DNA from 2 places in the Marinobacter sp. MMG032 genome. Region 2 is predicted to be linked to the other one. Evidence: riboswitches for the same ligand, from Rfam matches in the RefSeq annotation. Region 2 holds a riboswitch; the other holds the start of a gene.
What was found. A riboswitch is a leader RNA that binds a small molecule or an ion and turns the genes downstream of it on or off. The one in region 2 is predicted to bind glycine.
Positions count from the first base shown of each region.

Region 1 (15,023 bases), 470 kb from region 2:
TTGTCGCACAGCAGGCCCGACACTGTCGTTGTTGGAACGGAGTCCGTGGATATAGGGTTTCAGCAAGCTCGGTCGGTGCTGGTGGTAGAGAATGAGCGTAATTTTTATCAGTATGCGCAGATGCTCGATTTCGCCGGTGAAGTACTGGGCAACTCTCTTGAGCTAGCGGAGTGTGACGTGATGTTGGGAGGTGGCAACCGAATTACCCGGGGCGCGATTCTTGACTGGCTGCAGGGCTACGAAGAAGTATTCTGTGCATTCGATTATGATGCGGGTGGTCTGCAAATGTTCTCGACAATCGCAGCCTCTCTTGGTGACAAAGCCAGGTTTGTTCAGCCCCGCGACTGGCAACCCTGGTTGGGTCGGTTTCGCAACACACCGGACAGCACCGAACGATTTACAAGAGCGATATCGCTGGCGGAAGGGCTCGGCTTTGATAGCCTGGCAGAGGCCTTTCGATCGACCGGCAAATTCATGGAACAGGAGATGATTCTGGATGAGTGACTCCCAGGGGAGCCCAGGCAATTTCAATTTTGGTATCCGTCGTCTGGTACTGGTGGATTCCGCCGGCTTCTGTTACGTAGAAATTCCGGTGGACAACCACGGTCTGATCCTGGGCCCGGGCAATCTTGGAAAATCCAGCCTTCTAAACAGTCTGCGTCTGTTTCTGCTGCCGGAAAACACCTTTAAGAACAGCCGCAAGAAATTTGCCTTCCGTAATGCCAGTGCCGGTAGCTTTTACACCAACGAGGAAAGCTACCAGCATTATTTTCCCAGCCAGTTCAGTTTCCTGATCATGGAAGCCGAGAACCCGGCCGGTGTGCATTGCCAGATTCTGTATCGGGACAGCGCGAGCCAGCTCAGCTATGGCCGCGCCTTTGTGCCGGTGGGTTACGATCAACTCCGCCCGTTGTTCTGGGACGGGGATGATGAGGACGGAATTGGCCAGGCGGTGCCGGAGCTGTCGTTCAGCCGTTTGTCCGAGGCTTTGAAAAAGCGTTCCAAAGAAACCCGGCTGGTGAATGACCCGGCCAAACTCAAACAGATGCTGTACAGCAGCGAGCTGATGAATGCGGATGCTGTGCGTTATTCGGTACTGCCTCTGGGTGAGTCTGATGAACGCCGGGTTCAGTCCCTGCGCACACTGATCCTGCTGCTGTTTGAGATGAAGGCGGACGATCAGGCCATGTCCAATGCGGTAGCCAGCATTATAGAGGCGGATAAGAAGTTTGCCGACGACGCTTTCGATTTCAATATCGATGACTTCCTGAACCGCCATGACCAGCTGAAGCAGCAGCAGACTCAGCTTAACCGGATCGAGAAAGAGCGTTCACGGTTTGAAAAGCTCGAAAAAGATTATCAGGCCTACCAGACGCTTCTCCGCAGCCAGCATGATTTCGCCGCGTTTCGGGATGGTGTGAGCAATGCCTTGCAGGACATTGGTTTAAAACGAAAAGCTGCAGCAGAGGCATTCAATGAACAGAATGAGACTTTGCGCCATGTGCTGCAGGCTCTGAAAAAGCTTGAGCAGGACGCCAGCGGCTTGAAGGGCGAGATCCGTTCCGCTGATCGGCGTATCAAGCAGGCGGAGCAGAATCAGAAAGATGGCGATTTGCTCGTCTCCCAATATGGGGAGATGACGCTCCAGGAAATCGAGGATATCCAGAAGGAAGAGCTTGAGAGCAGGAAAGGCCACCTGGCCGCATTGAAAAGCGCCGCCCAGGCGGAAATTCGGCTGGAGCAGATCCAGAAGAAGAAACAGGAGCTTGAGCGCAAGCTGGAATCCCTGCAGGAACGGGAAAGCAAGCAGCATTGGCAGTTGCAGAACCAGTTGGACGAAGGTGCCGCTGCACCGCTGCGGGCCGTGGACCCCCGTTTGGTCATGGCCAGCCCGGGTCGGGATCTGGATGCCGACAGCAAGGCCGCCATTGAGGCTTTCGCCCGGCTGTTCGTGCCCAATGATAAAGGCTTTGACTGGTTCGATACGGAATACCAGGCACAGCCGGCCCGGCAGACCGACTTTGCAGAGCAGCGCCGGCATATGGAAGGCGAGCTTCATGGCCTGGAAAAGGAGCGGGCGGAGCTGGCAGACACCGCCAATCAGGAGCATGATCGGCCACGGCTGATCGAGCGCACCGAGAAAGAGATCCGAGCCATCGAAAAGGATCTCGAAACGCTCCAGCGCTACCCGGCCACCGCGACCACCCTGCGGGATGCCACTGAGGAGAAGCAGGCGGCCGAAGAACAGTTGGCCAAACTGGAAGAACAGGCCCGGCTGGAGCAGGAAAAGCAGGATGCGGTGCAGCAGAAAGCCGCCAAGGCCAGAGCCGAGAAAGAGCGGATCGAAGAAAGGGAGCGGGAGCTGGCGGGCCTCAGCCGCAGCGTTGGCACGGTAGAGCACCGGTTCCCGCACCTGAAAACCGTGGAAGCGGAAAAGCCGTTGGACATCGAACAGGTGTCCGTCGCGGCGTTTGACGACCTTCAAACCCAGCTGGACGACCTGGAAGAGCGTCGGCGCAGCATTCTCGACCACCTTCGCCAGTTCGTTTATCTGGGTATCCATGAGGATACCGAAGGTGAATTGCAGAAAGACAGCCCGGCCTCCTCGGTTATCCGGGAAACGTTCAAGAGCCTGTCGGACCTGTTTGCCGGTATGGCCGAGCGCTGGAACGTGCTGGAGCAGCAGGTGGGCATCCACAACGAAACCGTAGCCAGCTACCGGCAGGCCCTGAAATCCAACCACGAACACATTGCCCGTTTCGAAGCGCAGCTGAATCGCGAGCTGGATGGCGTGCGCATCAACGATCTGGTGGAAATCCGGGTGGATATCCACACCGATCCGAAATTCCGCAACCTGGTGGAAGAAGCCAACAACATCGACCCGTATGGCAACCAGCTGCAGTCGGACGCGTTCTATGACCGTTTGCGGGTGTTCGTGGCGGACTTTTTCGTGGAGGGCGGGAGCAAGCGCCTGACCATGGACAAGGTGATCACCGGCATTTCCTACCGTACTCGCAAGGAGAACGCCGCGAACCTGGACAAAAAAGGCCAGTCCACCTCCACCACTGCACTGATCAATCTGGAACTGGTGTACCGGCTCCTTAAACGGGTGCTGTACCCGGGCGTGCAGCTGTCTTTCCCTATGGTGCTGGACGAGCTGGCCAGTGTGGACATCAGCCAGATGCCGTCACTGTTGGAACGGCTCCGCAAACAAGGATTCAACCTGTTCTCGGCGGCCACCCACAGTGCCAGTGCGGAAGTGATTTATCTGATCGGCCGGCACCTGGAAGTAGGGCAGATGCGCACCGCAAAGCCTTACAGTCCGCAGCGCACCCTGGTGTTCTGGGGTGGGGCTGAAGGCTTCACCAACGGCGAGGCCATGAGCCACTGGGCCGACCAGGCCCAGGCCAGCCTGATGGAGCCGGTGGATGAGTAAACGCTTCAGCACCCTGGACACCACCCGGCTGCTGTTCGAGCACCCGAAAATTCTGTTCCGGATGATTGAACGGATGGACCGGAACGAAGCCCGGTATATCTGTGAGAGCGATCTGGTGGCCGAGGTGATGGACTACACCCGCTCACTCGGCAATGCCGATCGGGATCGGGTGCGTATGGCACTGAATACCGACAATCTGTTCCGCAGTGGCCTGGTGATCGACATCATCAAGGCCGAGGGTGAGCGGCGCTTGGTGTTCCAGGATGCCCTGATCAATCTGATGCGGGCCTGTAATGCCTCGCTGTACCAGGAACTGACGGATGCTCGCCTGCGCGGCCATCTGGTGACCCTGCGGGATGTGCGCAATCGGCTGGAAACCAGCAGTTTCAGCGACGCGGACCCGGACTATACGGAACTGCGCGATGACCTTAATGAACGAGTCAGCCAGCTGATTGGTCTGTTGCGCCAGAATGTCCTGCGTATGCAGACCATCAGTGCCCAGCTTGCGGATCTGTCCGGCGACGCCAGCCGGGCGCCGGAGAAATTCCTGGAGTTCCGCCAGAACCTGTTTGAGCAGATCGTTACCCTCTACGAGCGCCACATCAAGCCAACCCTGGTGTTCCTGAACCCGGATACCCGGCTGCCAGATGGCAGCAACCTGTTTGAGACCCTGGAAGCCATGGTTCGGCTGCTGGAAAGTCATGGTGATCACAGCCTGGCGGACCAGTTGTTCCGTTCCTCCATCAGCCTGAACGCCCTGTACAAACCCATTCAGGTGGTGGCTCAGGAGGTGGAGCACTTCCTGCGCAAGACTCGCCAGGGCATGGTCCAGTACAACGCCATGGAGCATTTCTACGGCAAGCTGCAGGAACTCAAGGGCGAAACCGAGACCCTCAGCCTGAAACGAAAGTGGCTGGAAGGTGGTGACTTTGCCCGCAGTACCGGCTTTCTGGTGGGTTTGCGGGCCCAGCAGCGCCCCAAGCATTATGCTTTCGGTGAATCGTCCAGCTACTACCAGCTATTGTTCAGCGAACTGGAGCTGCGCCTGAATGACCTTCGTCGCAAGGCCGAGGTGCCGGTTCTGCAGGAAGTGGAGGGCAGTGGTCGCCACACCAGAATCGATGTCCAGCGCATCAACCAGCTGTATCAATGGCTGGAAACCCTGGAGCTGCGGCCCACCAACGATCTGGTGCGGGAGCTGCACGGCCGCCTGGACGGCTTTATTCCGGGCTATCGCTTTCCGGATTTGCTGGCGGCTCTGAATCGGCTGGTCAATTCGCCGCCGGAGGGCTTGAAGGTGGTCACCACCAACCGATTCCGAATCCTTGATCAGTCATCCGACAGCGATCGGTTTGTCTACCGCAAGCGCCGTCTGGAAACGACTCAAAGCAACGCCCCGGTCAATCAAGAAGAGCAACAGCATGCCTGACTTATCAAACGCGATGGATACGAACGAATCCGCCGATCAATCACAAGCGTCGAGCAGCTTCGAGCAGATCCTGCCGGCCCAGAGCGCCGCGATCTACCGGGAGTTCCAGGCCGGCCGGGTGCTTGTGCGTGATCTGTGGGACAGCAACCGCTCCGAGCTGCGTGCCAATCCGCTTTACAACCTGTTGTACAACCATCTGTCTCACTTCCGGACTTTCTATGAGCACCTGGGCAGCGAGCTGGTGTTCAACGAATCCGGCGCGTTTTTCTTCCTTAAGGAAAGCAGTGACGACGAGAATGAAGAACACGATGAGAATGCCTTCCGGGTGCAGGTGATCCTGCTGTTGATCGGGCGCTATTTCGCGCGCAGCGGGCGGGATCTTGAATACCTGGGGCGCCCCGATGCCGGGCTGAATGAGCAAGACATGTCGGCGCTGGCCAGCGATGACGAGTATCAGGAGATCCTCCGGGCAGCCCGGTTCGAAAAAGGCGTACCGGAAGCCCTAGACTACCTCGATAAACGCCATCTTCTGTTCCGTGCCGGCGCAGGGCGGTGTTTCCTGAGTTCTGCCGGCCTGTATTTCCTGCAGGAACTGGTTCGGGAATACGAGCAGGGATAAGGTTTTCTGGTCAGAAGCTTGCCAGGAACTCTTCCATCTTTTGGGCCGGCATCGGCTTGGCATACAGAAAACCCTGGGCGAGGTCACAGCCCAGGTCTGTCACCAGCTGGGCCTGTTCATCCGTTTCAACGCCCTCCACAAGCACGCTTAACCCCAGACTGTGTCCGACCGTGATCATGGCCTCCATGATGGCCATATCGGCGTTGTTCTGCATCGCATGCTGGAGGAAGCTCCGGTCGATTTTTATGCCACAGACCGGGAGTTTTCTGAGATAGACGAGCGATGAGTATCCGGTGCCGAAATCATCGATGGAAATATGCAAGCCAGCCTCTTTCAGTTTTTCGAGTTGTCTGGTCTGGTTCTCATCACTGCCGAAAACCTCATTCTCGGTCAGCTCGACCCCTAACTGGTGCGGCTCCAGTTTATAGCGTTTGAGGGTTTCGAGAATGTGGTTGGCAAGGTGCGGATTCGTGAGCTGACGTCCCGACAGGTTGATATCAACCCGCAGGTTCTCCAGAGGCGTTCCTTTCCAGGCGTGGAGCTGTTTGCAGGCCGCTTCGATAACCCAGTCGCCAATCCGGTTAATGAGGCCGGACTTCTCTGCCACGGGAATAAAAATGGCGGGCGAAACGGCCCGTGATTGACCGTTAAAACACCGGAGAAGCGCCTCACAGGAGTCACTTTTCCGTTCGCTGAGGCTGATCTGGGGCTGAAACACCAATTCCAGTCCATCGTTGTTCAGGGCGTCCCGGAGCAGGTTGGTGATTTCCTGGTATTGCACCAGTCGATCATTGATATCGGGGGTATAGAAACAGAGGCCGTTCTTGCCGGTTTCTTTGGCCTGGTACATGGCCGCATCTGCATTGCCCATAAGCTCCGCCACGGTGGTGCCATTGTGCGGAAACAGGCTGACACCGAAACTGGCGGTAACCTGGTAACAGTCGCCTTCCAGGTGAACTTGATGTTCCAGGGCATCAATCAAACGACAGATCAGCTCATGCAGAGCTTCGGGGCCATCGAAGTCGAAGATCAGGAGCACAAATTCGTCTCCACCAAAGCGACTCAAAAGGTCGCCGCCCCGTAGTTCGGCCCTCAAGGTTTCCGCCACCGCTTTGAGGAGGCTGTCACCGTGATGATGGCCCAGCGTATCGTTGATGATCTTGAAATTGTCCAGATCGATGAACACGACCGCCAGTTCCTGTTGCAGGCGATCCGCCTCGTTGAGTCGGCTCGACAATTCCGCTTCCATGAAATGACGGTTCGGTAGTCCGGTCAGGTCGTCAAAACTCGCTCGCCGGTATAGCTCATCCCTGGCACGTTTTTGTTCTTCCAGGCTGATGTCGATACAGAACATCTCGCAGGCGCCGCTCTCCTGTTTGATCATGACATGGCTGGAGTAAACGGGAACCAGGTGTCCTTCTTTGTGCTTGAGTTCGAGTTCGTCGGAGGGAATGCTGATGTTGTTTTCGAGCCAGTCGCGATGGGCTTCAATCACACCGTCACGCATGTGATCGGGAATGATCAGGTCTTCTAACAACTGGCCGAGTGCTTCCTGGCGGGAATAGCCGTAAATACGGGCGCTGGCATCGTTCCAATAAATAACCCGGCGCTCTCTGTCGTATCCCTGGACAGCCACCATTGGCAGACTCTCAATCAGCTCGTAGAACCTGCTTTCACCGTCTTCTGTCGCTGATCGAAATCCTTGTCTATGTCCCATTGCGGGTCAGGATCCTCCTGGTAAGCGTTTAGCGCACCGCAAAGCGATGATGCGATAGAACTGAGCATAGTTCGGGACCGGTGTGTTATCTAGTTGATCTGCCAAGTGGCAGGGCAACGATTTTCAAGAGGGGTCAGGCATTGTGGTGCGCAGTGTCTGCGTCCAGCTCATTTTCCAGAGCGGATATGCAGCGGTCAAAAGCCCGGCTGATCCGTGTCTGATCCTCGATCATCGCCAGCCTTGGCCAGGTGGCCTGTTCCCCAAGATTGATAAACATTTCCAGATCCTCAGGGCTGGGGTTCGCCAGTACCTTGCGGTAGAGCGCGGGTTTCGGCGGGAAGTGGATGTTGATGTCTCCCAGGTACTGCTGGCTGGTCATGGCGTGGGCCTGCTCGATCAGCGGGCGAATGAGGCCGGGGTGCGGGCTTTGTTTGGTCAGTTTCAGTGCCGTGGCGATCTGGCCGTGGGCCATGGAAACCGCCGCCCGTTTGGCCCAGGCGGTAACGCCGCTCTGGTCATGGTGGCTGATAAAGGGCACCACATGGGGATTGGCCTGGCTCACAATGGTTTTGTTCACGTTGTGTAGGCGGGCCATCCGCATCAGGGGCAGATCGCCATGCACGCTGCCATCAATCCAGCTTTCGGTGGGCATATAGGGCACGCTGCTTTGCCGGCTGCCGTTTGATTCGCGTGCCTGAAGAACCACTGGCGGAAAGATGCCCGGCACGGCACAGGACGCCATCACTGCCGAATCCACCAGTACAGCCGGTGAGGACAGCCAGTTCAGCAGCCTGGGTTTTTGCTGGGTGCGGGTAGGGGATACGGAAATGTTCAGTGTACGGCCGCTGTGTTCGTAGGCCTCTCTGAAACTGACGCTGCCAAGGTTGTGCTGGAGATGCTCCTGCAGTTGCCGTGGGTCCATGGCATGGCCGGCCTTCAGGCCTTCCCGGACGCCGAGCCAGCGGAAGGCATTGCGATGGATGCGCTCCGGGTGATTGAAGAAGTTCGCCAGCTCCTTGTCGTTTCGGGTGCAGATGGCACCGGCCACGATGGCGCCCATGCTGGAACCTGCCATGACATCCGGTAGAAGGTCCTGGCGCCAGAGCGCCCGGGTAACGCCTATGTGGTAGATGCCGAAAGCCGCGCCGCCGCTAAGCATCAGTGCTGGCCGGCCATAGACCCGTTCGGCGTCCTGAAACATTTTCAGTTTGCGGGCGGTTGTCACTTCAGGTATCGGGTGTTCGCAAATGAATTCCATGGACGTCTCGACGGCGTCCAGGAATTCCCCCACCAACCGGTTGCTGCCGCTTCTTGCCACCGTGTACAGATCAGGGTTGGAGAGTTCGCCCAGGTGTCGGTACAGGCTTTCCTGCAGAATACGGATCAATCGCCTTGTGTCGCCATTCTGCCGGCAATGATCCATCAGGCCCATGTGCTTGCGCATCAGGCTTTCATGCAGCATTCCGGTTTCTTCCTGCTCGCGCCAGTCCAGCAGGCCGTCCATGTCGTCGAGCGCGGTGGCGGCCTGGCACCACTGCTCGTAGTCGCGGGCCTGTTCGAGTTGCTGCTGGAGTTGTCTGCGGGTCTTCGAGGCGTGTTGCATGATCTTTACCTTAACTGATCTCGGCGGAGCTGTGCAGCGGCTGGTTTCCTGGCTCCGGGTTATTTGCTATGTTTAGGCCCGTGGGTTGGGTTTTATTACCAATCAGACATGTCTGCGGGAGAGACTGAATCCCTTGCGATCAGCGCCGAAGGAGCAACTGCCCCGGAAACTCTCAGGCAAAAGGACCGCTGACATGAATACTTTCCGAAGAGCTGTCGACAATCGCGTCAGTCGGCACACCGAAGGAGCAAGCGACTGTTTTCATTGAAACAGGTCGTGAATCTCTCAGGTCCCGTGACGGAAGGGGTGCTTCCTGCCATTTCGAGCAGGGAGGAAACCCTTGGCGCTCACGGAGATTGGAATGAAGCGAATTGCAGTTATCGGCGGTGGCATTACCGGTATTACCACAGCCTACACCCTTGCCAAGCGCGGGCTTGACGTTACGGTTTACGAGAAACACCGCTATGCGGCGATGGAAACCTCCTTCGCCAACGGTGGGCAGCTCTCGGCCTCTAACGCCGAGGTCTGGAACAACTGGCAGACCGTTATGAAGGGCATCAAATGGATGTCCCGCCGGGATGCGCCACTGCTGGTCAACCCGAAGCCTTCCTGGCACAAATTGAGCTGGTTCGCCGAGTTCATTGCCGCTATTCCCCAGTACGAGAAAAACACCACGGAAACCGCCCGCCTGGCCATTGCTGCCCGCGACCACCTGTTTGCCTGGGCACAGGAAGAGGGCATCGATTTCGATCTGAAGAAGCAGGGTATCCTGCACATATACCGGGACAAGGCTGGCTTCGATCACGCGGCCAAAGTGTCTCGGCTTCTGGCCGCGGGCGGCCTTGAGCGCCGTTCGGTTACCCCGGAGGAAATGAAATCCATCGAGCCGACTCTGGCAGGTACCTACTACGGCGGCTTTTTCACCGAGAGTGACTCCACCGGTGACATTCACAAGTTCACCAACGGCCTGGCCGACGCCATCCAGCGCCTTGGCGTAAAAACCTGTTATGGCCATACCGTGACCGAGCTGAGCGCCGATGAGCGTAATGCCTGGGTGACCGCCCATGACGGCAACGAGCAAACCCGGGATACCTTCGACGGCGTGGTGATCTGTGCCGGTGTCGGCAGTCGTGGGCTCGCGAAAAAGCTGGGTGACCGGGTGAATATCTACCCGGTGAAGGGTTATTCCATTACCGTAGAGCTGGAAGACGAAGCCTCGCAGAAGGCAGCACCCACTGTCAGTCTGCTGGATGACGCCACCAAGATCGTCACCAGTCGCCTGGGCGATGGCCGTTTCCGCGTTGCCGGTACTGCCGAGTTCAGCGGCTACAATCGCGACATCAAGGACGACCGAATCCGCCCGCTGACCCGTTGGGTTGAGCAGTGCTTCCCCGGAGTCTGTACTCGCAAGGTAGTTCCCTGGGCCGGATTGCGGCCAATGCTACCGAACATGATGCCCAGGGTTGGGCCAGGGCGCCTGCCAACCGTGTTCTACAACACCGGTCACGGCCACCTCGGCTGGACCCTTTCGGCGATTACCGCGGAAATGGTGGCGGAGCGTGTTACCGGGGATAGCCGGTAATCTCCCGGATTTTCCGGTAGAGGGGTTGGAGCTGGGGGTACATCCTCAGGTACACCTCGGAATAGAGCCTCTGGTACAGGGCCCGGGTTTCTTCGTTGGGATGGAAAACGTCGCCAACCCGGGTCATGTTTGTCACTGCCGTATCGAAATCCGGATGCAGGCCCAGGCCTACCGCCGCGTCAATGGCGGCACCGAGCCCGGAGGTCTCATAGGTATGAGGCCTTTCGGCCGGCAATCCGAACACATCGGCGGTTAACTGCATGGCGGCATCACTCTGGGAGCCGCCACCTGCCACTCGAAGCTTCCGGATCTTCACACCGCTTCGCTTTTCGATTTTTTCCTTGCCTTCCCGCAGCGCATAGGCAAGGCCTTCAAGGATCGCGCGGTATATGTGCGAGCGGGTGTGAACGTCCCCGAATCCAATGATCGAGCCTTTTGCTTCCGGCCCGGGCTGACGTACACCGGGTGACCAGTAGGGCTGGAGCATCAGGCCCATAGATCCGGGGGGAACGGCCTTGACCAGTTCATCGAACAGCGCTTCGGGCTCAATGCCCCTTTCCTCGGCGATTTTCCGCTCCCGAAGGCCGAATTCCCGCTTGAACCAGCTAACCATCCAGAAACCCCGATAGATCATCACTTCCGTGGAATAGTGACCGGGCAGTGCAGAAGGATAGGGCGGCATCAGCCGGATAGGTTCCACGTAGCGCTTGCTGGTGGTGTTGATGGTGGCGGTGGTGCCGTAACTCATGCAACCGATGTCTGGTGTCAGCCCGCCGGACCCGAGTATCTCGCAGGCTTTGTCGGAGGCGGCTGCAATAACGGGCAGGCTTTTTTGCAAGCCGAGGTGTCGGCAGGCTTCGTCGGTCAGATGCCCCAATGTTTCCCCGGGCGCTACCAGTTCAGGCAGCATGGAACGCTCGACCGGCATGGTCTGCCATTTGAAATCCCGTTGGCCGGCCCAGCGGTGCTTCTTGTAGTCGAAGGGCAGGTATCCGACCTGGCTTCCGGTGGAATCCCTGAATTCTCCTGTTAGCCGGTACGTGAGGAAGCCCGAGAGCAAGAGAAAGTGTCGGGTTTTCGCCCAGATCTCGGGTTCATTCTGGGCAATCCAGTTAGCCTGGGTCTTTTCCCGAAACCGGTTGATGGTGTCTTCCAGCCGGGCGAGTTTGAACAGCCATCCCCAGGGCCCTTTGACCGGGCCATCAACTCTGGCATGGCGCTGGTCGAGCCAGATGATCGCAGGGCGCAGAGGTTGGCCGTTTGCATCAAGATTGATCACGGTGCCCCGTTGGGTGGTCACGGTGACCCCGGCAACCTGATCCGGCGTTGCCTCTGTTGAATTCCAGAGCAGCTTGCAGGCTTCCCCGAGCTGTTCCCAGAAATAATCCGGATGCTGCTCGGCCCAGCCGGGTTCCCGCGAGAAGTAGGGCTCGATTTCCTGCTTGCCTTTGCCCACCAGGTTGCCGCGGGTATCAAACAACAGCGCGCGAACGCTCTGGGTGCCATTGTCGATGGCCAGAATCAGTGAATCAGCCGGCATTGGACAACTCCCCGGATGGCATCGAATAGGCATGGTGGTAGATCGACAGGTAGCGGGCCTGTTCCTCGTACCAGCGCTGGTCATCCCAGCCAAGCACGGGTTGGCAATGCCTGCGGATCTCCGGCAGAAGGCTTTCGGCCGCGTTCGGAAGCACCAGGCCCAATCGGGTTCTGCGCAGCAGCAGATCATCCAGGTGCTGCACATCTTCTTTCTGGCAGGCCCAGCAGAGCTCCGCCCAGAGAAGCTCGGAAGCCTGGTGAGCAGTAACAGCTCCCAATGGTCCAACTGCAAGAACCTGGTTAAGCTCGGGACCATAGAACCCCTGGAGCCGTTGCCAGCACTGATGGCCGATCGCGGCTGGTCTTGCCGAACCATGTTCTGGCTGGAAGACCGGCTCGGATTCTGGCCGCAGAACCGTGGCGGCGTCTTCACCAAGTCCCCGGTTGAGCGCTTCCCGGGCGATAACCCGGAAAGTGGTGAGCTTGCCCCCGGCAATGCTGACGAGGCCCCGGTCTACCCTGAGTTCGTGTTCTCGGTTTTCCTTCGAGGGCGCTTTGCCCGTGCCGTCGGTTACCACGGGCCGCACCCCGGCCCAGGTTGAGAGAATGTCCTCGCGGGCAATGGGGCTTCCCGGAAACAGCCGTGACGCGACCTCAAGCAGATAGGCGGTCTCTGTTTCGGAGATAACCGGTTCCTGATCAAGATCGCCTTCATGATCAATATCGGTCGTGCCGAGAACGGTTGTGCCGAGCCAGGGGAAGGCGAACACCGGGCGACCATCCTCAGGATGGAAAAGGGAAACCGAACAGGACACCGGCAGGCAGGACCACGGGAGGACTAGATGGCTGCCGCGCAAGGGCCGGATGTGCATGGTGTCCCCGGTAGTCTTGTCGGATTGCAGCCGGTCTGCCCACGCGCCGGTGGCATTGATCACCAGGGGCGCGGAAATCATGATGAGCGCATCGTCTTCCTCTGGCTGAATCAGTAATCCAGACACCTTTCCGTCATCGCTGCGCTTTACTTCCGTCGCACGGGTGTAGTTCAGGCACAGGGCTCCATCACGTCGGGCTTCGGCAATCAGGCGCAGCACCAGTCTGGAGTCGTCGGTAACCGCGTCGGTAAAACCACTGGCGCCGACAAGTTTCTCGCTGGTCAGGCCCGGCACCCAGAGCATGGATTCGGCCGAGGTCAGAAAGTGGCGGCTGCGATTGCGGGCAATAAAGTCGTAAACCCGGAGCAGCGTCTGAAACAGGCGCGGTCCGGGGAACTGGCCTTTGAAATGCGGCATGATGAAGCGCAGGGGGCCAATCAACCCCGGTGCCTCCGCCATCAGCCGTTCCCGCTCCCGCACAGCATCCCGGGTAAGACCGTAATGGCCGCTACCGAGGTACCGAAGGCCGCCGTGGACCATCTTGGAGGACCGGCTGGAGGTGCCCCAGGAGAAATCCTTCTGTTCCACCAGAAGGGTGCGCAGGCCGCTGCCTGCTGCTTCCCGGGCCACGCCGGCACCGGTGATGCCGCCGCCGACCACCACCACATCAAATTCGGTTGTCCCTGAACGCAGCGCATTGAGGCTTTTAGTCCGGGTCATAACGAGGCTCCCATTCGGCGTTGTGCTCACTTCACCAGGGTTTCCGGGTTCAGGATGGAATTGGGATCAAAGGTGTTGCACAGGGATCTGATGGCGAGCATTCCCAGTTCGCCTTTCTCCACCGGCAGATAGGGCGCGTGATCCTTGCCAACACCGTGCTGGTGGCTGATGGTGCCGCGGTTTTTCACGATCAGTTCAGAGGTTGTGGTCTTGAGCTTTTGCCAGCGCGCGAGTGTTTCCTCGTAGCTGTCGCCTACCCGGAACACGTACGTGGTGTAAATGCTGCAGCCCTGGCTGTAAAAATGCGACAAATGAGTGAATACGTGGGTGCCCTCCTGCTGGTCGGTCAGTCCCTCCCGCAGATTGGTCTCGATCAGCCCCAGGAGATTATCGACGTTGTCCCAATCGGTGGCCGTCTCCAGAGTGTCGACCGCGTAGCCCATTTGCCAGAGGGCTTCCCTCAGATAGGGCATGGTGAAACGCTTGGCTGCCCATTTATCGCCGAGCCGGGTGCCGGTATAGACGCCATTTTGGGCCTTACAGATGCTTCGGGCCTCTTTGAGGGCGTTTCGGGTCTGGCGCCGGGTGCCGGTGATACCGAAGGTCATCATGCATTTGCCGGTGCCTGCGCCACGGAGTGACAGAAAGCGCTCGAGCATGCCGATCAGTCTGGGGTGGCCGGCCAGGGCGAGCTGGGTTTCCGTTTCTACCGCATTACTGAGCCTGAGCATCGAGAGTTGCGTGCGGTTCTGCACCAGCTGGCGGCTGGCAGTCCGGGCACTGTCCCAGTCAGGGAAAAACACTACGTGAAAACTTTCGTGTTCGGGAAGCGGGGTTACCCGAACCTTCACTTCGGTGATCAGCCCGATGCGGCCTTCGGAGCCCAGAATCATTTCGCGGATATCCGGGCCGGCGCTGGAAGCCGGAATGGTAGGCAGATCAAAGGTGCCTTGCAGGGTTTCGACCCGGCCGCCAGCAAACAGTTGTTCAATTCGTCCGTAGCGGAGGGATTGCTGGCCACTGGAGCGGGAGGCCACCCAGCCGCCCACGGTGGACAGCTCAAACGACTGTGGGAAATGCCCGAGTGTATAGCCGTGGGCCCGGAGTTGGGACTCGACCAGTGGGCCGGGCGTACCCGCGCCGAAGGTTGCGATCTGGCTTTCCCGGTCCAGATCCATCAGGCGATTCATCTTGCCCATATCCACGGTCAGCACGGGCTGACCCTTGTCCAGCGGGTTGATATGCCCAGCCACACTGGTGCCACCACCATAGGGGATCAGGTGAATGGTTTGCTCAGCGGCCCAGGCGAGCAAAGCCTGAACTTCGTCGCTGCTGGTAGGGAAAGCAACGCCATCAGGAAACACGCCAAATTCGCCACTGCGCATGGCCAGCCAGTCAGCCAGGCTCTGGCCCCGGGCATGCCGCACCCTTGCTTCCGGGGTTGTGTCGATCAGTGATTCCAGTTCTGCCGGCGGCTTCAGCCGGGAATCCGGCACTTTGGCGCAG
Region 1 is NZ_CP157802.1:304,761-319,783, reverse strand. Features, by position in the region: gene ABNF92_RS01470 (hypothetical protein) at 1-504, shown strand, start outside; gene ABNF92_RS01465 (hypothetical protein) at 497-3,436, shown strand; gene ABNF92_RS01460 (hypothetical protein) at 3,429-4,865, shown strand; gene ABNF92_RS01455 (hypothetical protein) at 4,858-5,484, shown strand; gene ABNF92_RS01450 (EAL domain-containing protein) at 5,495-7,201, opposite strand; gene ABNF92_RS01445 (DUF3336 domain-containing protein) at 7,335-8,804, opposite strand; glycine riboswitch at 8,910-9,002, shown strand; gene ABNF92_RS01440 (D-amino acid dehydrogenase) at 9,166-10,386, shown strand; gene ABNF92_RS01435 (FGGY-family carbohydrate kinase) at 10,367-11,926, opposite strand; gene ABNF92_RS01430 (glycerol-3-phosphate dehydrogenase/oxidase) at 11,916-13,517, opposite strand; gene ABNF92_RS01425 (FAD-binding oxidoreductase) at 13,544-15,023, opposite strand, start outside.
Region 1: it holds a riboswitch for glycine, as region 2 does, so the genes downstream of both, ABNF92_RS01440 (D-amino acid dehydrogenase) here and ABNF92_RS03535 (trimeric intracellular cation channel family protein) in region 2, are expected to answer to the same signal.

Region 2 (15,023 bases):
CTCTGTAACCAGAAGCCAAGCCCGACCATTAGAGGCAGAATGATGATCTGCAGCGCTGGCTGGTCAGCGACAACGTGAACGATCATAAGCCCAAGCCCATAGCCCGGAATCATTAGAAAGGACGTGGTAATTCTTGTAACGCGCCTCGGCTCACGAGCCAGAAGCAGAGTGAACTGTGCCGCCGCCACACCGAGCAAGACCCCCGGAAGGTCTTGCTCGGTTTCTCTGGCAAGTAACCAGCCAATAATTGCGACCGCTGCCAAGCCCAACACAGCTCGGCTGGCGAAGATCAATCGTGCGAAGCCGGGATCGTAAAGCAACAACGTGTCCCGTACCCCGGTCAACATGACTCAAACGGGGCCGCGATCAATAGCGGACAACGGCTCGTTAACGCGGAACACTTTACCATTCACCTTCGGCACACCGAACTCCTTCAGTCGGGCCGTATGCTTGTCCAGATAGGCCCTTGCGCTACCTTCATCCTCGAACAAGTAAATGCCGCCTGCCTCGCGGGTGTCGCTGTTCTCTGTCCATATTTTCCAAAGAAACCCCGGCTCCCTGGCAATAGACTCAGCAAGCTCGGCCATCGCGCTCGCCATCTCATCGCCAAAAGGGCCCTCATAAGGAAAGTCCACTTGGAGTATGGTTCTCATTGTTCCTCTCCTCCTGAGTTCACCAAAGCATCATCATTCCCGTCGCCCACATTTAATACAAGTGCGTGTCCTTTTCCGGCTCGAAGACTAATTCCTGGATCTTCGATTCGGTCAGGTTCACTCCGTCTGAATTCAACATCGGACCGACAACTACGTGCTGGCTGTCCATCGTAAGGTAAAAGGCAACCGGCCAGCCCTCCATACTTCCAACATAGCCGGTCATGCCACCCGGCGCGTCGAAGGTTCCGCTGATGGTTACGCCGCGATCAATCAGGCTCTGCACCGCAGCCGGGTACTCACTGGCTATTGCAGTCACGCTTTGGCCGATTAGAGCCGCAGTGACAAACACATACCTTATAGACGACTTAATCCTTTCCATAAAATTCTCCAACCCGGACAGGGTGCTTTTTCAAATTCGTAAGTCGGTTCATTGCGCTCTGCTTCTGTTCGCCAAAGCAGTCTCTGAGACCAAACCGCCACCTAACGATCGGAACAACTCAATCTCAGCGGATACCTGGTTGAAGCGGTCAGACAGAAGTTGCTGACGTGCAGAAAAGTGCTCGCGCTGGGCATCAAGAACGGCAAGGTAACTGGTTATCCCTGCGTCATAGCGGTTCCTGGCCAGTTGATTGTACTCATCCAAAGTGTTCACCAACGCCTGTTGCGCGTTCAATTGATCCCGAAGGGTGTCGCGGGCGGCCAGGCTGTCGGCCACCTCACGAAACGCCTGCTGAATAGCGCGACTGTACTCGGCGAGGCGAATCTTTTTGGTCGTCTCGGAAACCTCCAGGTTGGCCCTGTTTCGACCGCCCGTAAAAATTGGCAGATTGATTCGCGGCTCAAACAACCAGCTCCCACTGCCTCCTTCGAACAGCCCATTGAGCTCGCTACTGGCGGTGCCGGCACTCGCCGTCAGAGTAATGCTAGGAAAAAACGCGGCCCGGGCGGCTCCGATGTCTGCATAGGCGGCTTTTAACCTATGCTCCGCTTCCAGAATATCTGGTCGTTGTTTCAGTAAATCGGACGACAATCCCGCACCCAATGGCGCACTGTTCAACGGAAGGGATTCCGACAATGAACTCGTCATACCGTCCGGCAAGTTGTGGCCTGAGAAAAAGGCCAGCGCGTTAACCGCCTGCCGGGCAAGTCTGTCGAACTGCGCAACCTGGGTTCGTGCCTGGTGCACGAGCGTCTCTGCCTGAGTAAGTTCCAGGGCGGATGCCACATCACTGTCATATCGGCGTTGAATCAAGGCCAGGTTCTGTTCAAAGCTTTGCTGTGTCGCCCGGGCAAGTGCCAACTGTTTGCGGTTGGTGCGCCAGGAGAAATAGGTCTTAGCAACCTCGCTAATCAACGATGTCTGAAAGCTGCGTTTCGCCTGTGCAGTGGCCAGGTAATTCTCAAGCGCCGCCGCCGAGAGATTACGGGTCTTTGCAAAAAAGTCGATCTCATAACTGGTCAGACCTACGCTGGCGTCATAGCGTTCTGCAATTGCATCGGAACCTGAAGCAGAGAGATCGCCGGGAACCCGCTGCCGGGCGCCTCCAGCCCCGATCGACAAACCTGGATAGAGCGCGGAACGCTCGATCTGATACCTCGCTCTCAGAACCTCCACATTCAGAGCCGCAATCCGCATATCCTGATTGTTCTCCAACGAGGCCGAAATCAGCGCCTGCAATGTCGGATCCGGGAAAAATGCCTGCCAACTGAGGTCCAGGTTATGCAGCTCACCATTCAAGTCTCGCTCGCTAACATCCCAATGCGCCGGAACCGGTGGCTCCGGCTGCTGGTATTGAGGCGTCAGCGAACACCCTGCAAGCAGGACAGAACCCACAAACGCCAGCACGAGTCGGGTGGTGACAGTCATTATACTGCCCCCTTGATTGATTCCGCCTTTTTCCATCGTGCAGCAAGACCGGCAACCACAACGTAAAATACCGGGACGAAAAAGATGGCGAGGAACGTCGCGGCCAGGGTGCCACCCACCACGGCGGTGCCAATGGCGTGCTGGCTGGCGCTGGAAGCGCCGCTGGCGATGGCCATGGGCAGTACCCCGAAGATAAACGCCAGTGAGGTCATGATGATAGGCCGCAGGCGCAGTCGGGCCGCTTCAGCAGTAGCCTGCAAGAGCGGTTTGCCTTCCTGCTCGTATAACTGGCGGGCGAACTCCACGATCAGGATGGCGTTCTTGGCCGCCAGCCCCATGGTGGTCAGCATTCCCACCTGGAAGAACACGTCGTTGGACAGGCCCCGTGCCATAGTGGCGACCACCGCCCCGAGCACGCCCAGTGGCACCAGCATGATCACCGCGAATGGGATCGACCAGCTTTCATACAGCGCTGCCAGGCAGAGGAACACCACCAGGATCGACAGCGCGTACAGTACCATGGCCTGACTGCCCGCCTGTTTTTCTTCATAGGACAGACCGGTGTACTCCAGGCCAATGCCCTGGGGCAGGTTCGCAGCTATGTTTTCCAGCGCGGTCATTGCATCACCGGTACTGTAGCCGCGGGCGGGGGCGCCCTGAACCTGAACCGCGGGCAACCCCTGATAGCGCTGCAGACGGGGTGAACCATACACCCACTCACCGGTAGCGAAAGCCGCAAAAGGCACCATTTCGCCCTGGGTGTTACGCACAAACCATTTGTCGAAGTCCTCCGGCGCCAAGCGGGAATCCGACTGGCCCTGAACATAGACTTTCTTCACCCTGCCATTGTGCAGGAAGTCGTTGACGTAGCTGGAACCCCAGGCCGCGGACATGGTGGCGTTGATGTCGGCAATGGACACCTGCAATAGCCTGGCTTTCTCATCATCGATGATCACCTGATACTGGGGCTCGTCCGGCAAACCGTTGTGGCGCACCATATTTAACGCCGGCTCAGCATTGGCCTTGCTTACAAACTCGCCCATGGCGGCCATCAGGCCTTGATGGCCGATAGCCCCGTTATCCTTCAGGTAAAGATCAAAACCGGTGGCGTTACCCAGTTCCAGAATGGCCGGCGGCACAATCGGGAACACGATGGCGTCCTTGATCCGGGCAAATCGACCGCCAGCCCGATCCGCCAGCGCGAACACGCTCTGGGCGAAGGCTTCCCGGTCGCCAAAGGGCTTGAGATCAACGAACAAAATGCCAGAGTTCTGACCCCGTCCGGCAAAGTTGAAGCCCCGGACAGACATCACACTCTTGACCACCTCGGACTCTTCTTCCAACAGATAATTCCCGGCTTCTGCGAGCACGGCTTCGGTTCGCTCTGCGGTGGCGTTGGTGGGCAACTGCACCATCACAATCATCACGCCCTGGTCTTCGTCCGGAAGGAAAGCGGTAGGCAGCCCTTTGAACAGGAACCCGACGCCCAGAACCAGCAGCAGGTACACACCCATGAACCGGCCTTTGCGTTTAACAAGATAACTGACGCCGGACTTGTAACGGTCTGCGTTGCGGTCAAAGGTGCGGTTGAACCAGCCGAAAAAACCTTTTTTGGCATGATGGTCGCCAGGCTTGAGCAGGGTGGCACACAGGGCCGGGGTGAAGATAAACGCCACCAGCACCGAGAACGACATGGCAGAAATGATAGTGACGGAGAACTGCCGGTAGATGACCCCGGTAGACCCCCCGAAGAAGGCCATTGGAAGGAACACCGCTGAAATCACCAGGCCGATACCCAGCAGCGCACCGGCAATCTGATCCATGGATTTCTTGGCCGCCTCTTTGGGCGACAACCCTTCTTCCTCCATCAATCGCTCGACGTTTTCCACGACCACAATGGCGTCGTCCACCAGCAGGCCGATGGCCAGAACCATAGCGAACATTGTCATCACGTTGATGGTGAAACCGAACGCGTGGAGCACCCCGAAAGTGGCCAGCAATACCACCGGCACGGCCAGTGTCGGAATAATGGTGGCCCGCCAGCTCTGCAGGAACAGGAACATCACCAGGAACACCAAAACCACGGCTTCAACCAGGGTCATGGCTACCGTTTCAATGGAGGCGGATACCACCGGCGTGGTGTCGTACGGCAGAACAATTTCAACACCTTCCGGCAGGAAACGCTCCAGCTCGGCCAGGGTTTCTTTCACCCGGGTAGCGGTTTCCAGCTGATTGGCGCCGGTCGCCAGACGCAGGGCCATACCCGCTGCCGGCGCGCCGTTGTATTTGCCGGTGATGGCGTAATTTTCATTACCCAGGTTGATTTCAGCCACATCGGCCAGGCGCACCTGGGAACCATCGGGGCTCACTTTCAGCAGGATGTTCTCGAATTCTTTGGCGGTTTTCATGCGCTGCTTGCCAATGACGGTGGCCTGCAGCTGCACGCCCTCTGCGGCGGGCAATCCACCCAGTTGGCCAGCAGACACCTGCACGTTCTGGGCGCGCACCGAATTGATCACATCCTGTGGGGTCAGCTGGAAGCTGTTGAGCTTTTCCGGGTCCAGCCAGATGCGCATGGCGTACTGGGAGCCGAAAAGCAGAAAGTCGCCCACACCCTGGGTACGGGCAATCGGGTCCTGGATGTTGGACACAATGTAATCAGCCAGGTCGCCCTGAGTGTACTTGCCGTCCGGGCTGGTCAGTGCAAACACCGTGAAGAAGTTCACCTTGAACTTGGAAACCCGGATCCCCTGACGTTGCACTTCTTCCGGCAACAGCGGGTTGGCCAGTTGCAATTTGTTCTGCACCTGTACCTGGGCGATGTCTGGGTCGGTGCCCTGTTCGAAGGTGGCGATGATCTGCATGCTGCCATCCGAGTTACTCTCGGAGGAAATGTAGCGCAAGCCATCCAGGCCGTTGAGCTGCTGCTCGATGACCTGAACTACGGTGTCCTGAACGGTCTGAGCCGAGGCCCCGGGGTAAGTCACCGAGAGCGCGATGGCCGGCGGTGCAACATCCGGAAACTGGTTCACGGGTAATGTTTTCACCGCCAGGCCGCCACCAAGCATCAGCAGAATTGCAATAACCCAGGCGAAGATCGGGCGGTCTATGAAAAATCGAGGCATTGGACTGGCTCCTTACTTCGCCTGAGAGTCAAGATCGAGGCGCACCTCGACATTACTGGCCGGCGATACCCGCACGGGCACACCCGGTGCCAACCGCTGCACACCCTCCGTCACTAGCCGGTCTCCGGCTTCCAGACCCTCAGTGACCAGCCAGGTATTGCCAACCGTACGGCTGGTTTTGATTTCCCGGCGTTGCACCGTGTTTTCCTCTGTCACCAGCCACACCCCCGGAGCACCCCGCGTATCCCTGGACACCGCCTGCTGGGGAACCAGAATCGCATTCGGGCGCACACCCTCGTCCACCACGGCTCGAACAAACATGCCGGGAAGCAGTTTGCCGTCCGGATTGGAAAACTCTGCGCGCAGGGTGACCGAGCCAGTCCCCTCGTCCACCACAACTTCAGAGAACTTAAGAACCCCTTTGTGTCCGTACGCTTCGCCGTTCTCCAGAATCAGGGAAACTTCAACATCATCGTTGCCATTGGCTTCGATCAGCCCGGTTTCAACGGCCTTCTGAAGGTCCAGCAACTTGGTCACCGGCTGCACAATATCCACGTAGATCGGATCGAGTTGCGTAATCGTGGCCATCTCCTGCTGCTGGCCACTGGTCACCAACGCACCTTCACTGACCCGGGAGCGGCTGATCTTGCCTGGGATGGGCGCCTTGACCGAGGTATAGGCAAGGTTGATCTCTGCCGCCTGGTATTCAGCCCTCGCACTTCGCAGGGCTGCGAGGGCATCGTCATACTGCTGGCGACTGATGGAACGGCTGCCCACAAGGCTTTCGTAACGTTCGGCCAGATTGCGGGCATTGACCAGGTTGGCCTCGGCCCGGGCCAGGTCGGCCTGATAAGGCGCATCGTCAATGCGATAGAGCAGTTCATCCTTTCCAACCAACGTGCCTTCCACGAATAGGCGCTGCTCGATGATGCCATTGACCTGCGGACGCACCTCGGCAGTTCGCCAGGCCCGAGTTCTGCCCGGCAACTTTGATGTCAGCTGCAAGGGCTTTTCAGCAACCTCGTACACACCGACTTCAGGGGGCGGGCGCTGACCTTGGGCAACTGGATCCGGCTTGCTACACCCGGCCAGGAAGCCGATGGCGGCCAACAACAGCAAGAACAGCCAGGCGCGGCGGCAATGGAAAGGGGAGTCTGTCATCTTGTATCTCCGTAGTTATCAGACGCTGTACCGTATTGCGGTATAATACCCGCATTGCGATACAGTGATAATTTCGGAAAGTACTGCGCATCGGAATGCTCTGGTTCGGTTGACATGCTCTGGGCGGAGGGACTTAATGTCGTCAAACCAACGACTCGAGGGAACACATCTTGATGAGCAGAGCTTCGGAGCAAACGTCCTTTCCAGAACAACGATCCGGAATACAGGTCATTGCACGGGCAGCGGAAATCATGCGGGTTTTGGGTAACCACCCCGAGGGACTGAGCCTGGGTGAACTGGCTAATGCGGTAGAGCTGCCGCGATCAACCGTGCAGCGTATCGTAGGCGCACTGGAAACGGAGGGGTTTGCAGAGCATGGCGTTTCAGGAACCGGTTATCGGCTGGGCCCCGAACTGGGTCGCCTGCTCTACCACACGCGCATCGATGTGCTTTCGGTCGCTCGCCCTTTCCTCGAGGAACTCTCATCAAGTCTCCAGGAAACCGTGGTGTTCTGCGTGGGGGAACGAGACAGTGTTCTGGTTATTGATCGTATTGTTGCCGAACGGGAGCTGAGGGTTGTACCACAGATGGGGACCATCCGGGTCCCATTCCATTCAACCGCTCCTGGCAAGGCCTTGCTCGCCAACATGGAGGAAAAAGCGGTGGTCCGCTTGCTCGATCTGGCCGAGCAGCAAGGCACCCTATCGCCCTCGGCCCGAAAACAGCTGCTGGAAGAACTCGAGCAGGTCCGTGTGACCGGGATTGCCGAAGATCTGGAAACCTACCGGGAAGATGTCGCCGCGTACGCCACCGAGCTGGATACCTACCTCGGCCACTTCGCGATCACCGTTGTTGTTCCGGCCTCCAGGGCTCACAAGCACAGGAAGGATTACATGCGAGCGCTCGTGGACGCCAAGGCAGCAGTGGAGTCAAAGCTGGGTTTCACCGGCTGAGCGCATCAACGGTTGCAGGAGAGCCTAATAAACCCAGGTCAGAGACAGGGTTCCGAAGCTGAAACTGTCCTTGTTAGTCTCTTGCTCGCCGGTGGTCGCCCGGAATGTCAGGGCAGCCTGCACTGACTGCCATTGCCAGGTTGCACCGATACCAACCTGAGCCAGCAAAAGACTCTCTTCAAATTGGTATGGATCAGCGTTGTCTTCAAGGTAAGAATAAGGAACATATTCCAGGCCCATACCTATGAATACAGACCATCCCTGCCCTGAGCCATTTAACGCGGACGGCAGTCCAACGGTGCTGGAGGTTCCCGCGTAGTCGGGTACGAAGTTACCTGGCAGATATTGACCCGTTCGCCACACTCCGCCCACTCTTGCGTGAGAACGGAAACTGGATACCATGCCCGAACCAACCCAAGCCATCTCATGCTCCAAATCCCCTTTATTGCCACTTCGCCACAACTTCCGGGCATGGGTGGCTTGCAAGCCACCAACGACATCCGACCCTAACTGGTAATCCCAACCCCTGGGTTCTTCACTGCCTGTCAGTCTGTGCACCCATTTTTGCGAAGCTTCAGCTCCGCTTTCGGGACCAACCACACCGAGATGAGCGCCATAGCCAGTAATCGTGTCCGCATCCCAACTCCAGATAGTGCTGCTCAGAAAAAGGTAACCTGCGTAAGGGAGGTCATTTCGACTGGGTTTCTCGAGCGAAATGTCCGCTGGGGTGACCATGAATTGGCGAAGGCTGAAAGACACCGCCTGTTTCTGGTTTCCCGGATCGATCCCCGGTAACGCTTCGAAAAAACCTCCCGCAGCACGTGAAATATTTGCTGAGACCGCCTTTGTATCTTCCGATGGTGACGTTAAATACGCCAGGCGCACACCGTTGGTATACCCCTGATCCAATCCCAGAAGCAGGTCATTGTCCCAGGAAATATTGAAGGTATCTGCTTGGGCGTAACCAGTTTGTGCCGTATTCAAAAGCAATGCAGTCGCACAGGTCCATAAACGAACAAAATGAGCAGACATCAGATCTTCCGCCGTCAACATAATTTACAAGCTTCCTATCCTCTTTTCTTCCACAGCGAAAAGAAAGCCGTGATTTTCGTCGGAGACATTCAGAGGTCTTGAACGGCGGCTATCATTCCCAGCGGGTCTGCGAATAATTGAAAACCGGCAGCGACACCCGCCAACGAATGGCAACCATGCGAAGCAGTAAACCCACGCTGAACGCAGCAAGCAGCGTAATATTTTCGCTCAATCCCTGACCGAGTAACGCCAGGTAGAGCAAGGCCACAACCAGCGAAACGCTGGCGTACAATTCATGGCGCAATACCTGTGGAGTGCGGTTGCAGAGAATGTCTCGAATAATACCGCCGAAGATGCCAGTGGTGTTGCCGGACATCACCACCACGACCGTGTCGTATCCGAGGCTGAGCGCGACATTGCACCCGATAACGGTAAAGGCCACCAGGCCAATGGCATCCAGCACGAGAAATAGCTGATGAAGGTGTCGCATGAAGCGGGCGATCACGATAGTTATCAGCCCACCCGTAATAGTCATGTAGATATAGCGGGGGTGCTGGGTCCAGGTTACCGGAAAGTTGCCCAGAAGAATGTCCCTGACGGTTCCGCCACCGAGGGCAGTGAAAAAAGCGATTACAGCCACCCCGAACAGATCCATGTTCCTTCTCCCGGCGGTGAGGGCTCCGGACATGGCTTCAGCGGTAATGGCAATCATATAGATAGAGATCAGCACACAGGACTCCTGAGTTTCTGTGGCCTCTCCCCCTGTCCCTGATACCTGAGAGTTTACAGAGCCTAGCTCTGCTTGCCCCTTCGGTGGACCGCGGTGGCAGTCGCTCTCCAGACGGCGTTAGATGATGCTCGCAGTACCTGTGCCTGAGCGTTTATGGGAGTTTGCGCCTTCGGCGGGGCCAGCGGCCCACTCTCCTGCGAGGTCGCCATTATAAAGAGATAGGAAGCTAACGTCGAGCGGGACAGCCGTTCGCTGTCGTTCCCACGCGGGGTTCAGAACCCCGCTACAACATTCTGGTAAGCGTGTCGTCACGCTTGATGAAATGATGAATCAGGGCCATTCCGATGTGGCCGATGATCAGTACGGTCAATGCCCAGGCCAGTGGGCTATGGACGCTTCCCAGGGCTGAGGCCAAGACTATCTCCTCACCCTCCGACACCAGCTGCAACCCGAAAGCGTTAATGCCATGACCGCCACCCAGCATGACCATCATTCCGCTGAGGGGCATCAGCAGCATGCCCGCGTAAAGCAATCCATGCCCTGCTTTGACCAGCACTGCAATCTCGGGATCCTGTTCCGGGCGATGTTGGCGTTGGCTAACTGCCCAGAGCAGTCGTGCGGCGATAAACACGAGCAACAATGAACCGATGGAGATGTGCCAGGGGACCAGCGTCTGGCCAACCCAATGCTCGCCGTCCGCAATACGATCACCAAACTTCAACAACTGCCAGCCAATCAGCACCGCCATCAGCCAATGCAACGTTTTACTCAAGGCACCGTAACGGTCCTTCGAATCTCCAAGCATAGGGATCTCCTTTCGTTCGCAGATGTTTGACCAGTTTAGCAGGTGGCCCTGACATGCCCGAGTCAACCCTTCTCGGCTCTCCGCCTGATAATGCTCAATCAGGCGATGCTCTCGACAATGCCGCCCTCTACCCTCAGAGCCGAGCCGGTCGTGGCGCTGGCCTGGGGCGATGCTGCGTAGACACACAGGCTTGCCACCTCTTCAGGATCAGCGAACCGCTTGATAAGCGATGAGGGACGATTTTCATCGAGAAACAGTCGTTCCATCTGCTCGACCGTAACCCCACGTTCCGCTGCCAGATTCGCCATCATTTTTAGAGCGCCTTCGGTACGTGTCGGGCCAGGCAGGATTGTGTTCACCGTCACGCCACTGCCAGCCAGAACTTTGGCCAGGCCTCGCGGAACACCCTGCATGTCCGCCAGCTTTGTCTGGCCTAACTAATTGGAGGCCCTAATGAAAAGTCCGCATTGCAGCCCTATTTTTCCCAGACCGTTTCGCGAGGTACATGGTTTCGTCAGCTACCACCAGGGCTTTATCAACTCGACCGGGTGTTTCATTGAAGGACACCACGCCAAGTGAAAACGTCACCGGCCAGTCATTCTTCTTCATCTTAGTCTCCAGGGTCTCGACCAGGCGCGTGTAGTGGTCAACTAATTCCGGACAGTATTTTAAGGTTTTCCTCAGCAGCAACGGGCGAAATGCCGTCGTTAAATGTGTGAGGTCGCTGTCGGTTGTAGTAATCCATCAGATAGCCGCCAACATCTTTCTTTGCCTCAGGTAGATTTCGATATCCCAAGGCTGGTACCCACTCAGTTTTCAGACTTCGGAACAGCCTCTCCATTGGTGCGTTATCCCAACAGTTGCCGCGACGGCTCATGCTTTGAGTCATCCGGTAGCGCCAGAGTCTCTGACGGAACTTACGGCTGGCATACTGGCTTCCTTGGTCTGAATGGAACATGACTTTTTCGGGTTGACCACGCTGTTCCCAGGCATGGTCCAGAGCTTTTACAACCAGGTCCGCATCCGGGCTAGATGACATCGCCCAACCAACAACGCGGCGGGCGAACAGATCCAGTGCGACCGCCAGATAACTCCACCGCTGGCCGCTCCAGATGTAAGTGATGTCACCACACCAGACCTGATCGGGCCGGTCTACCGCAAATTCACGAGCCAGGTGGTTCGGGATATCGGGGCGCTCAACGGTGGCCTGCTTGTAAGCGTGAGGGCCGGGTTGTTTGCAGATCAGTCCCAGTTCGGCCATCAGGCGTCGAACCTTGAAGCGACCAACGACGACACCCTCTTCGCTGAGCAAGCCTTTAATTGTCCGGCTGCCGGCCGAACTTCGGCTCTTGGTAAACAGGCGGTTTACCTGAGCCTTCAGGGCCAGACGCTCGACATCCACGTGGTTCCGCCGTTGGCGGTATTCGTAGTAACTGGAACGACTGATATCGAGCGCATTACAGACCATTTCAACAGGCATTCGCTCACTCAACTGGTCTATCAGCGCGTACGATTCATGTCGTCCGACATCAAGAGAGCGGTAGCCTTTTTTAGTATGTCTTTCTCCTGCTCAAGGCGTTTACAGCGGGCTTCCAGCTCCTGAATCCGGCGCTGTTCCGGGGTTAAGGCCTTACCCTTCGGGGTAACGCCCTCACGCTCATCCGTCAGCTGTTGAACCCAGCGCCTCAGAGCGCTTTCTACCACACCCAGCGACATACTTGCCTGGGCGATGGTGTAACCTTGATCCAGCACCAGGCTGGCTGCTTCCTGCTTGAACTCAGGAGTAAAGGAACGTCGTTTTCTGGTCATCAGACACCTCGTTTATGGTGGCAACCTTACCACCTACGTTGGTGTCCGGAATCATTGAACCACTACAACCGCCTGCATGACGATCTATGAGCAGGAAATCTTCGGGCCGGTGCTATGCGTCATGGAAGCCGCGTCCATGGATGAAGCCATTGACATTATCAATGCCAATCCGCATGGAAACGGCACCGCAATCTTCACGCGTTCAGGTGCAGCAGCCCAGCGCTTCCAGGAAGACATCGACGTGGGACAGGTCGGTATTAACGTACCCATTCCGGTTCCTGTTCCTCTGTTCTCATTCAGCGGCTCGCGCGGCTCCAAGCTGGGTGACCTGGGTCCCTACGGCAAGCAGGTCATAACGTTCTACACCCAAACCAAAACAGTCACGTCCCGATGGTTTGAGGAAGACGTCGAGGCTGACGCTGTCAACACGACGATCACCCTGAAATAGAAGATCCTGTTTCGGGAGTTGGGTCTTACCCTTACCTTGGGATAAGGCCCTTTTTTATAGCAATGCTTCCTTTTTGTCCGTTAATTGACCGTTTCGGGCTGTTCAGACCTTTACAGACCAGGCATTGACAGAGGCTCAGATCGGATGGGCTTTTGGTGGCAATTCCTTGAGGTCGTAATACCAGTGCGGCCCCAGTGCAATGGCGTCGCCGATGAAAGCGCCCATTATTGAACCTACGGCGCGATCTTTGATTTCCGCAGGACTGATCATGATTCCTCCTTCGACTGCAGCTTTGGTTTATCAAAACCACCCTTTCTCACAAGATCCACGGATATTTTGCCGATATCAGGCGGTTTTACGTGCCTTAAACACGAAACGTCCACGCCTGGTGCTTTAACCGAGCCTCTCTATTCGCCAATAAAACATCCCTGATTTCTTACCGAGAATAGTTGCCGAGATATGAGCGTCGCTCGCCTTATTCGCTAGGCCATAGCAGACATGCAAAGGCAGAAGGTGCTCTTCCCGGGGATGGCAGAACCGGGCATGGGGGGCAAGGTCCCAATGAGCCAGGCGCTCTGCCCGCTCCGATTCCGGCATTGAGTTATCGGCACACGTCTCCTCCAGCCAGTCCTCAAACGCCTGGTTGCGAGCCTGAACCTCCGACGTATTGGCGGAGAAAAACGCCCGCATGTTATGGAATGAGAAGCCCGAGCCAATCACCAGCAGGTTGTCGTAGTCCACTGCCTGCAGTGCCTTGCCAATAGCCAGGTGAGTACTGGCATCCAGACTGTTTACCAGGGACAACTGAATGCATGGAATATCCGCCGCCGGATACATCAGCTTGAGCGGCACGAACAGGCCATGATCAAACCCCCTTTGGTCGTCAAGGCGCGCCCGGATCCCCGCCTGATCCAGCGCCTGGTATATCTGACACGCCAGTTTCGGTTCCCCGGGACAGGGATACTGGATATTGTAGGCCTCCGGTGGGAAGCCAGAGTAATCATAGATGAGCGGAGGTCTGGCGCTGGAGGTGATCGTCGGCACCGACGCCTCCCAGTGCGCGCTAACAACAAGTATCGCGGAGGGTTTGCGAAGCTTACCGGCAACCTCCGTTAACCGCGCCACCATTTCTCGGTGTCCCGGATCCCCCAGGAGTGGCATTGGCCCGCCCCCATGGGAGATAAACAGCACATCGGTTTCAGTGTTCATGGCGATCACTCCTGTGCTCAGAGTTCTCCCGGCCCTGCCGGAACAATGCCACTTGGGTTCAAAGCCTTGATGGAATAGTAGCCGGCCTTGATATGTTCAAGGTTTACTGTATTTGCAATGCCGTCGAGCGCCAATATGCGGTGCATGTAGTCGTGCAGACGCGGCATGGCTCTCAGGGTATTCCGGTTGCACTTGAACAGGCTGTGATAGGCCGCATCAAAGCGCACCAGGGTCACGAACAAGCGTATATCGGTTTCGGTCAGCTGGTCACCAAACAGATAAACGCGCCCGTCGGCCAGCCGCGAATCCACTTCGTCCAGAGCAGCAAACACCTTGTTGTAGGCTTCGTCGTAAGCCGCCTGGCTGGACGCAAAGCCGGCCTGATACACCCCGTTGTTCAGGTCTGTGTACAAATACTCGTTGAGACTGTCGATTTCGCCTGACAGCGATTCCGGGTACAAATTCGGCCCTTCATTAACAATCCCTGCGAAGGCACTGTTCAGCATCCGCAGAATATCCGCGGACTCGTTATTGACGATAGTGCCTGTGTGTTTGTCCCAGAGGACCGGCACAGTAGCACGACCCGAAATTTGAGGATCCGCCCGGGTGTATAGCTCATGCATATAGCGAGCACCGTTAAGCGCGTCCTCATCCGCACCCGGATAGCCGCCGAACTGCCAGCCCTGATCAGTCAGCCGGGGATCGACAACAGTCACGCCAATCACGTCTTTCAGCCCTTTCAGCTCGCGAGCCATCAATGCTCGCGAAGCCCAGGGGCAAATATAGGCCACATACAGGTGATAACGTCCTTGTTCCGCCTTGAAGCCTCCTACCCCGGTCGGTCCCGGGGCGCCATCCGGCGTGATCCAGTTGCGAAAGGGCGAGGTCTGGCGGATAAAGCGCCCTTCCTCATCTTTGGCCTGGACAGGCTGCCAGTTTTCTTTCCAGACTCCGTTTACCAGCATGGTTCAGCCCTCTCTCTGAAACAGGTTATCCAGCGCAAACCGGCCACCGCCCTGAATCACCAGCGCCAGAGTGACGACAAACAGGGTAAGGGCATACTCGTAACCGTTATTGGACATGAACAGGCCGTTTCCGATGTGGACAGCAAATATGGCCACCAGCATGGTGAAGGCCGCGATCACAGCCGCAGGGCGTGTCAGCAGACCAAGCACCAGCGCTAGGCCGCCAAAGAACTCGGCACTGCCGGCCAGTAACGCCATCAGGTAAC
Region 2 is NZ_CP157802.1:777,774-792,796, forward strand. Features, by position in the region: gene ABNF92_RS03495 (FUSC family protein) at 1-320, opposite strand, end outside; gene ABNF92_RS03500 (monooxygenase) at 351-653, opposite strand; gene ABNF92_RS03505 (hypothetical protein) at 706-1,032, opposite strand; gene ABNF92_RS03510 (efflux transporter outer membrane subunit) at 1,081-2,520, opposite strand; gene ABNF92_RS03515 (efflux RND transporter permease subunit) at 2,520-5,645, opposite strand; gene ABNF92_RS03520 (efflux RND transporter periplasmic adaptor subunit) at 5,658-6,806, opposite strand; gene ABNF92_RS03525 (IclR family transcriptional regulator) at 6,980-7,759, shown strand; gene ABNF92_RS03530 (lipid A deacylase LpxR family protein) at 7,784-8,812, opposite strand; gene ABNF92_RS03535 (trimeric intracellular cation channel family protein) at 8,904-9,503, opposite strand; glycine riboswitch at 9,544-9,642, opposite strand; glycine riboswitch at 9,643-9,728, opposite strand; gene ABNF92_RS03540 (cytochrome b) at 9,805-10,326, opposite strand; gene ABNF92_RS03545 (SDR family oxidoreductase) at 10,425-10,739, opposite strand; gene ABNF92_RS03550 (hypothetical protein) at 10,777-10,935, opposite strand; one part of gene ABNF92_RS03555 (IS3 family transposase) at 10,973-11,880, opposite strand; one part of gene ABNF92_RS03555 (IS3 family transposase) at 11,880-12,135, opposite strand; partial or broken gene ABNF92_RS03560 (aldehyde dehydrogenase family protein) at 12,212-12,583, shown strand; gene ABNF92_RS03565 (hypothetical protein) at 12,719-12,853, opposite strand; gene ABNF92_RS03570 (class III extradiol ring-cleavage dioxygenase) at 12,977-13,792, opposite strand; gene ABNF92_RS03575 (glutathione S-transferase family protein) at 13,810-14,757, opposite strand; gene ABNF92_RS03580 (DoxX family protein) at 14,761-15,023, opposite strand, start outside.